Regions from separate parts of the Shewanella sp. KCT genome, predicted to be linked through region 1. Evidence: predicted binding sites of a transcription regulator. Region 1 holds the regulator's gene; the other holds the start of a gene.

Region 1 (4,397 bases):
ATGAAGTCGGCTTCGGTCGGCATGCCATATTTAAAGCCGAAGGACTCGAAGTTGATCACCAGCTCCTTGTCGACCGTGCCCAGCAGGATCTCACGTACCTTGTCGCTCAACTCATAGATGTTGAGGTTAGAGGTGTCGATATAGTGATCCACGAGTTTGGCGATGGGGTCGAGCAGCTTGCCCTCGAGCTGAATTGCCTCCTTGAGGGAGACCTTAGAGCGTGACAGCGGGTGTAGTCTGCGGGTCTCGCTATAGCGCTTGAGCAGTACATTGTCGCTGGAGTTCAGGAAGAAGCTTAAGATTTCGGTATCTTTGGGGAGCTTGGCCAGCTGCTTTTCCAGCTGGATCTCTTCGCTGGGCATGTTGCGTACATCGACGCTGATGGCCACGAGATCGCTGCGTCCCTTGAGCTGCTCCAGCAGGGACTCCATCATCTGCAAGGGCAGATTGTCGACACAGTAGTAGCCTAGATCTTCTAGGACCCTGAGTGCGACGGATTTTCCCGATCCTGAGCGTCCGGATACCAAAACCAATTTCATTGGGTGATCACCTGATAGAGTTCGGATTCGTCTTGGGTCTTTCTTAGCTGCTTCATGATCGCCTTATCATTGAGCTTCTCGGCCATAGCGGCCAGGGTGCTAAGATGTTGCTCGCATTGATCTGCGGGCACCAATAACGCAAAAAGGATATCGACGGGCTGATTGTCAATGGCATCGAATGCGATTGGTTCAGCACATTTCACCAGTACGGCCACGGGTTGATCTATGTTAGTCAGCCGTCCGTGAGGAATCGCGATACCATTGCCTATACCTGTGCTGCCCATTTTCTCTCGAGCCAGAAGGCTTTCAAATATTTCTTGAGAGGAGAGGGTGGGGTACTGGACAGCGGCTAAGTCGCTGATAAGCTCCAGTACCTTTTTCTTACTGCCCGGAGTGGCGCAGGTGGTGCACTCCGGCCGCAGGATGGTACTCAGTTCCATCGTTAATGTTTAGTAAGCTTCTCTTTGTGTTTAATGACCTGACGATCGAGTTTGTCAATCAGGGAGTCTATCGCGGCATACATGTCCGCATGTTCGGATGTTGCGAACACTTCTCCGCCACGGAGATGTAACTTTGCCTCAACCTTCTGTTGCAACTTTTCGACATTTAATACAACGTGCACATTATTGATCTGATCGAAATGACGTTCAAGCTTTGTGAATTTCTCTTCGATGTAGCTTCGTAGAGATTGGGTGATCTCGATATGGTGCCCAGTCAGGTTTATTTGCATAAAGATAGTCCTCCAGTTTCCAGGTTTGTTTTATAAGCTCTTGCGCTGATTCGAGGGCGGTATAAGCATTGCCTCGCGATACTTGGCAATGGTGCGTCTAGCCACCTTAATACCCTGTTCGGCCAAGAGTTGAGCCATCTTGCTGTCGCTCAATGGCTTTTTCTGGTTTTCCGCAGCAACCAGCTTCTTGATGAAGGCACGTATTGCTGTTGAAGAGCACTCTCCGCCATCGTCGGTACCGACGTGACTGGAGAAGAAATATTTAAGCTCGAAGATCCCTCTCGGGGTATGCATATATTTTTGCGTGGTCACACGTGAGATGGTGGATTCATGCATCTCCACCGCCTCGGCGATGTCGTTCAGTACCATGGGCTTCATCGCCTCTTCGCCAAATTCGAAGAAACCTTGCTGGAAGTCGACGATACAGTTGGTCACCTTGAGCAGGGTCTCGTTGCGACTCTCCAGGCTCTTGAGGAACCATTTGGCTTCCTGCAGGTGACCGCGAATAAACTGGCCGTCCGCCTGACTCTTAGTGCTGCGGGCCATGGCGGCATACTGTTGGTTGACGTTGATCTTGGGCATGCTGTCTGGGTTGAGCTCGACTACCCAGCGTCCCTTCTTCTTGGTGACGGTCACATCTGGGATCACGTACTCGTCGCGGCTGGCGGTGATGGCGAGCCCTGGACGGGGATTCAGGGTCTGGATCAGGGCGATGGCATCCCTCAGCTCATCTTCCTTGAGCTTGGTCTTGCGCATCAGCAGGCGGAAGTCGCGTCCGGCGATGAGATCCAGGTGTTCCTTGATCAGCATGCGGGCGTTAGCGATGTGCGGCGTGTCGTCACTGTATTGGGCCAGCTGGATCGTCAGACATTCGCTGAGGTCGCGGGCCGCCACGCCAATAGGGTCGAAGTGTTGTACCCGTTTGAGCACCGCCTCGACCTCGTCGAGTTCGATCTCAGGGTCGCCCATGGCCTCGAGAATATCTTCACAGGTCTGGGTGAGGTAACCGCGCTCGTCGATAGCGTCGATGATGGCGGTAGCGATGGCCAGGTCGTTATCGGAAAAAGGGGTCAGGTTCTTCTGCCATTCCAGGTGTTCATACAGACCTTCGCTGGTCTCGCCCTGAAAAGGCATGTCGTCGTCGCGCATGGCGCCCGAGCTTGAGTTTGGCGAGGCGGTGTAGACCTCATCCCAGGTGGTATCCACCGGCAGCTCGTCAGGCATAGAGTCTTGAGTCAGGGCATCTGAGGTCTCGACCCCTGAGTTATCCTGGCTCGAATCCAGCTCTATCTTGTCGTCGTACTTGCTGTCGAAGCTGTCGCTGACGCTATCGTCTTGCAGCTCGATGCTGGCGCTCTCCTGCTCTTCATCCAACTCCAGTAGCGGGTTGGATTCTAATGCCTGCTGGATCTCCTGCTGCAACTCTAATGACGACAACTGCAACAGACGTATGGCCTGCTGTAGCTGGGGCGTCATGGTGAGATGCTGACCCATTTTGAGCTGAAGTGACGCTTTCATCGTACTGCTATTCCCTTGTTTCTAATTATAAAATGAGAAAGCTCTGGCTATATGTGCCGGACAAATATATCGGATAGTTCCTAAGGCCACAATTAACGCGTGGTTTTTCCTCTGTGGCCCCATTATAAGATTAACTATAGCTTGAATTGTTCACCTAAGTACACTGCTCGTACTTGCTGGTTGTCTAAGATTTCGGCGGGTGTGCCCTCGGCGATCAGATTACCATGGCTGACGATATAGGCTTTCTCACAGACATCTAATGTTTCGCGCACGTTATGGTCGGTGATCAACACCCCCAGGCCGCGATTCTTGAGCTGCTCAATGATCTTCTTGATGTCGATTACCGAGATGGGATCGACCCCGGCGAACGGCTCGTCGAGAAGAATAAACTTAGGGTTGGCGGCCAGCGCTCTGGCGATCTCCACCCGGCGACGTTCACCGCCCGAGAGCGCCATGCCGTGGCTGTCACGGATATGGGTAATATGAAACTCTTCCAGCAGGTGTTCCAGCTCCTCTTCGCGGCCATCGTTATTAAGATCGCTGCGGGTCTGGAGCACGGCCATGATGTTGTCCCGCACCGAGAGCTTACGGAAGATACTGGCTTCCTGAGGCAGGTAGCCTATGCCTTTGCGGGCGCGTAGGTGCATGGGGTCTAGCGTCAGGTCGTCATCGTCGATAAAGATGCGGCCCTTGTCGCTCTGTACCAGGCCGACGACCATGTAAAAGGTAGTGGTCTTGCCGGCGCCGTTTGGCCCCAACAGGCCGACGATCTGCCCGGTCTTTACCGTGAGGCTCACGTCTTGGACAACGGCACGACTCTTATAGCTCTTGGCGAGGTTCTCCGCCTTCAAGATCAGGTCTGTCATTGTTTTTCCTGTTCTGGTTTCTTCTCGGGCTTCTGCTCTGGCTGGATCTGTTCCTGATAGTTCTCAGGCTGAATGATGGTGATCACTCTGTCTTTGCCTGTGCTCTCGGCGATCAGCTGTTGCTGCTCTATGTTGTAGCGGATCTGCGAACCCGTGACTTGGCTGCCTTCCTGTTCCAGGGTGGCGTCGCCGATCAGTGTCAGGGTGCGGCTGGAAAGCTCGTAGCGGATCTCCTTGGCGCTGGCCGAGGCGGGGCGGCCATCTTCCATCACCTGAGAGTAGGTGGCCGGGTTGCCGGTAGCGATCAGTATCTTGCCGCTGTTCTTCTCTTTGCTGAAGGCACGCAGCTCACTGGCCAATATCTTGATAGAGCCTTGGGTGACCTCGACCGGACCGTGGAAGATGATCTGGTTGTTCTTAATGTCGGCTTCCTGGCTGGCGGCTGAGATCTTAACCTCTTGCAGCAGGTCGTTCACCTTGGCATGGGCGCCAATACTGACCAGGGGCAGCAGGCCCGCAAGAATAAGGCTATTTAGTTTCATATGTTCCTTCTACCTGACTCGTCAGTTTGATATTTTGGGCGTTGAGATCGGCATATAAGCCTTCCCCCGTGATGAGAAAATCACGCCCTGTGATCCGAATGCTTCTGTCGGATGTCATAATCATAGTATTGAGATCCAGCTCCAGATAGGTGGTCTCTATGGTCTGAATCGGTTCCTCTGGGCTAATGGCATCAATGATAAC
Region 2 (4,397 bases), on a different contig from region 1:
AGACCAGGGTGTCCTCGATCGCCTTGACCGGGAAGCGCACCTTGTTGTTGGTAAGCAGGCCCATTTGGCCGAAGAGATCGCCGCTATCGAGGCGGTTATAGAGTTCGCCCTTGCGGCGGTAGACCTCTACCACGCCGCTGCGCACCATGTAGAGGTCATGGATCTGATCGCCAAAGTGGATGATGGGGGTGTCTTGGCGGTAGTAGGCGATCTCCACATGGTGGCTCACCATGTCGACCACCTCGTCGGGCAGGGCGTTAAACGGGGGATATTGGCTTAAGAAGTTTTGGATCTCGTTTAACTCTGCTTCCATAGATCTGCCTGTGGCTGATTTTCTCCTGCGATGGCTAACATACTAACTCAAAGACAAAGCGATGTGTGGGCCACTGCCCAAAAAGATCCCCGGGTCTAGTGAGCCGTCCACAACATCTGCCCGCACTGGCTGAGATCATAACCGCCCAGCTGAGCCGCCAGCTGACGGGTCTGGGTGCTGCCGAGCATCTCAAACAGGGCCTGGAGCTGACGACGGAAGTAGATCCCCTGGGGCATCACGAAGTCGAAGGATTCGGTGACCAGAGGCACGAAGCTCAGGCCACTCTCCAGCGCCACCGACTGACAGCCGAAGCCGATATCGGCCTCGTTACGGGCGATGAAGCCTGCCAGCTCGCGCTCGCTATAGGCGGTGATCTGCGGATTGAGCTGCTCTATGCTGGCACCTTGCTTGATCAGCCAGTGTTCCAGGTGTTGCTGACTACCTGCACCGGCCTGGCGGCCGACCCAACGCCAGGGCAGGCTGATCACTTTCTCCTCTTCCTGGCATCTGTGGTGCATCTCGCTGCGCATCATCAGCCCCTGCTGGCGGGTGTAGCCGTGCACCATCACCCACTGCTGGTGGTTGGGGTAGCCCTTGAGCAGGGCGGGGTGACGTATGTTGCGCTCCTCAACATTGCCCCAGTGCAGGGTACAGACGTCGGCGTATCCGCGCGACAGGAGATCCAGCCCCATGCGGGAGCCGGTGGAGCTGTAGCTAATTAGGTCGCTCTTGCCTATCTTAGACATGAGACGGGCCACCAACATGGAGAGCAGGGGGTCGTCGCTGCCGGTGATGTGCATGCGATCCGACAGCATGCCGCTATGGCAGGAGTCCATGACCCAACGGTCGATCAAAATCTTGGGAAACAGCCACTTACCCGTCACCTTGGTGGCGGGCAATATGCGGTCATTGGCCATGGAGTAGACCTTCTTCTCGTTCAGGTCCAGATATTCGGCGACCTGTTTGGCGCTCATGTAGACGAGTTCGCTGGGTTCAGTCATGGATAATCCTTTAACCTTCGCCGTTAACCTAGGTTACGTTTCGGCGGTGTGGCATCAAATTCGATATTTTCCGCACCATGGTAGATGAGGAAGTGGCGTCCCTTGGCGCGGGCGATCATGGTGATCCCCAGCTTCTGGGCCAGTTCCAGCCCCATCTGGGTGGCACCGCTGCGCGAAAGCAAGACGGGGATACCCATCTTGGCCACCTTGATCACCATCTCTGAGGTGAGACGGCCCGTAGTGTAAAACAGCTTGTTGCCGCCGCTCTGCTGCTTGAGCCACATCTCGCCGGCGAGGGTGTCGACGGCGTTGTGACGGCCGACATCTTCGACGAAACCGATGATCTGATCGCCCTCGCATAGGCCACAGCCGTGTACGGCACCGGCATTCTTATAGGTCTCGTTGTAGGCGCTTATGTTATTGAGCAGGCTGTAGAGCATGCTCTGTTTCAGCTGAGGCGTGGGCAGGCGAATATCCTCGACGCCATCCATGAAGCCGCCATAGACAGTGCCCTGGCCGCAGCCTGTGGTGACCGTCTTCTCCGCCAGCTTCTCTTCCAGATGCGCCGTCGACTCCTTGGTGATCACCGCCGCCGAGTTGACCTCCCAATCCACAATCACAGACTCGAGCTGATGGACGTCGCTGATGAAGCCCTGGTTCTTCAAATAGCCCAGTGCCAGCGCCTCGGGACGGGCACCCAGTGTCATCAGGGTCACTATGGGTCGCCAGTTCAGGTAGAGGGTGAGGGGGCGCTCGCAGGCGATATATTTGTCGACCACTTCGCCCTGCTCGTTGATGGCTTTCACTGCCATGGTGAGTGGGGCATCGGCTTGGGTCTTGACCAGTGTGGGATGTTTGAAACTTGTCATTGCTCTCGTCTTGTTGCATTGGGGCGCATTGAGCATAGCAAGTATCGTTCCCACGCAAGGATTTCGAGTGTAAATGCGTGATCCAGGCGTCGACTTTGTGCGATGTCGCCCTTTTCTGTCCCGGCCAAAATGGCTTTTAGGACAAATTGTCCTACGCTTGTTAGGGATTTGATGATCCAGTTCAAACTATTCCCCTTCTAGCGATGGCATGTAAATTGCTTCGTTAGGTCTATCGCTAACCCAATGCCCGGCGAATCAGCAATACGCCGGCCTGCTAGGCAAAACGGAGACGCAATGCAACATACCGAAAGTCAATGGCCCATGTATGTTTCACTGAAAAAGGTGGAGAAACAGATGGGGCGCTGGACCGCTGAAAGTTGGGAATTAGATCAGATAGTTCCCGCCACCCAGCCCGCACCAGCCGGGGCCCACATAGTGATGCTTGAACTCTACAAAGATGAGCGCGGCAGCTATCGCATCAACCTGGATATGGATAACGCCATGCTCTACGTGGTGTGCGACGAGCTGGAAGATGGCACCTGGGTGCCCGCCTATATCTCGGCCGACCAAAATGTCGCAGCCGGTTGCCTCGAGGGCGACACCCCAGTGCTGAACTTCCCCATGCCCAAGGCGATCGCCTGCTGGATAGAGGCCTTCATCACCCGTCACGGCGAGGTGGAGATATGCGCCCATAGGCGTAAGCATGTCAATCGCCGTAAGAACGAGGGGCCGAGTACCAATCCGGATAGGGGGCTAGTGTCCTGATGAGTGAGAAGCCAAGCGGACTCTTTGCACGCTGGACTCAGCGTCGCCAACAGGTGCAGGCCGAGGAAGAGGCGGCGCGTCTGGCTGAACAGGCCCAGGAAACGCCGGTCGAGCCATCGGTTGAGGCCGAAGGCGCGGATGGTGTCGAAGCTAGCGACCAAGTCGCTCCCGAAGAGAAGAAGATACTGACTGCCGAGGACCTGCCGGATCCGGAGAAGATAGAGGTGGGCGGCAGCTTCGCCAGTTTCATGGCCGACAACGTCGATCCTGATGCCAAGACGGCGGCCCTGAGGGCCCTGTGGAAGCAGCCACACTATCACGAGATCGATGGCCTGCTGGAATATGCCCTGGACTACACAGACCAGCCCAAGTTGACCGCCGAGGTCTCGGCCGAGCTAGCCAAGAAGGTCTTCAGGCATCTGACCAAGGATGAAGAGAAGGTCGAGGCGGCTGCCGAGACGGCGGAAATCCAGCTGGCACAGCAGGAAAATGCTGCGCCTCAGGTCGAGGACAATTTGGACAGGGCATCCGACGAGGTGTCCCAAAATGAACCAGAAATACAGGCCTCAACCAAGCCTCCTGTTGTTTAAGGTAAGTTTAGAGTGCTTTTAAATCCATAAATTTGGTACGTGAATTGCTGTATTAACGACAATTAACAACGAGTTAGATAATCGTTGAACTTAGGGTGAAGCTGGCGCAACAAGCGCATGCCGTCAGAGCACAACAGCCACCCGGCTGATACAGCAGCCAAATACTGCTTAGGAACGCAATGTGAGCATGCATTTAGAGACGAGCGACAATTTGGCCCACCTGAAACAGGTGCGCCAGCAAGTGTTGGGACAGACACAAATTCTGCAAAACCTGATCCCACCCACAGTGAGTTACACCACAGAGGGCAATGTGTTGATCATTGGCCCGGAAGACTTGGCACGTCTGGCGGCCGACAAGTTGGCCAGCATGGGTCAGCGCGCCATTCTGGCCAACGAGTCGATCACCAGTCAGGATGAAGACCACCTGGAGAAGGTGATGAACGCCGCCGAAGATGTCGAGAGCTATTACAACAAGCTCATCGAGATCAAAGGCTTCCTGGGTCAATTCCAGGTCAAGGTTGAGCATGACAATGGCACTGCCGATCTCAGCCTGGTGGCCATTCGTAAGGCCCATTTCGACCTGATCCTCGACCTTAGCCAAGCGCCCTGCATCAACCTCGAGATGCTGCCACCGGGTTACTTCTACGTGGGGCAGGATGAGGCCAAATTGATGGATACCATCGCCCAGCTGCCCGAGCTGATCGGTGAGTTCGATAAGCCTCGCTACGTCAAGGTGAACAGCGACATCTGTGCTCACCACAGAAACGGCATAGATGGCTGTAACCGCTGCCTCAACTTCTGCCCGGCCGATGCCATTTCCAGCGTAGATCACAAGATAGAGATCGACCCTTACCTCTGT

Evidence for each region. The regulator sigma-54, encoded in region 1, starts transcription at its own class of promoters, with help from an activator protein. The targets are predictions, from matches to a motif close to GTTGGCACGNNNNTNGNNT.
Region 2: the regulator sigma-54 is predicted to act here: its motif matches at 2,219-2,237, upstream of AYI87_RS11955 (formate dehydrogenase accessory sulfurtransferase FdhD).

What each region holds. Positions count from the first base shown of each region.
Region 1 covers NZ_LVDJ01000008.1:160,642-165,038, forward strand. Annotated here, with positions in the region: gene rapZ (RNase adapter RapZ) at 1-539, opposite strand, end outside; gene ptsN (PTS IIA-like nitrogen regulatory protein PtsN) at 536-979, opposite strand; gene hpf (ribosome hibernation promoting factor) at 982-1,269, opposite strand; gene AYI87_RS13105 (RNA polymerase factor sigma-54) at 1,300-2,787, opposite strand; gene lptB (LPS export ABC transporter ATP-binding protein) at 2,922-3,653, opposite strand; gene lptA (lipopolysaccharide transport periplasmic protein LptA) at 3,650-4,195, opposite strand; gene lptC (LPS export ABC transporter periplasmic protein LptC) at 4,182-4,397, opposite strand, start outside.
Region 2 covers NZ_LVDJ01000007.1:147,392-151,788, forward strand. Annotated here, with positions in the region: gene AYI87_RS11945 (putative nucleotidyltransferase substrate binding domain-containing protein) at 1-313, opposite strand, end outside; gene AYI87_RS11950 (helix-turn-helix transcriptional regulator) at 409-1,314, opposite strand; gene AYI87_RS11955 (formate dehydrogenase accessory sulfurtransferase FdhD) at 1,338-2,183, opposite strand; gene AYI87_RS11960 (DUF3305 domain-containing protein) at 2,478-2,948, shown strand; gene AYI87_RS11965 (DUF3306 domain-containing protein) at 2,948-3,538, shown strand; gene AYI87_RS11970 (4Fe-4S binding protein) at 3,726-4,397, shown strand, end outside.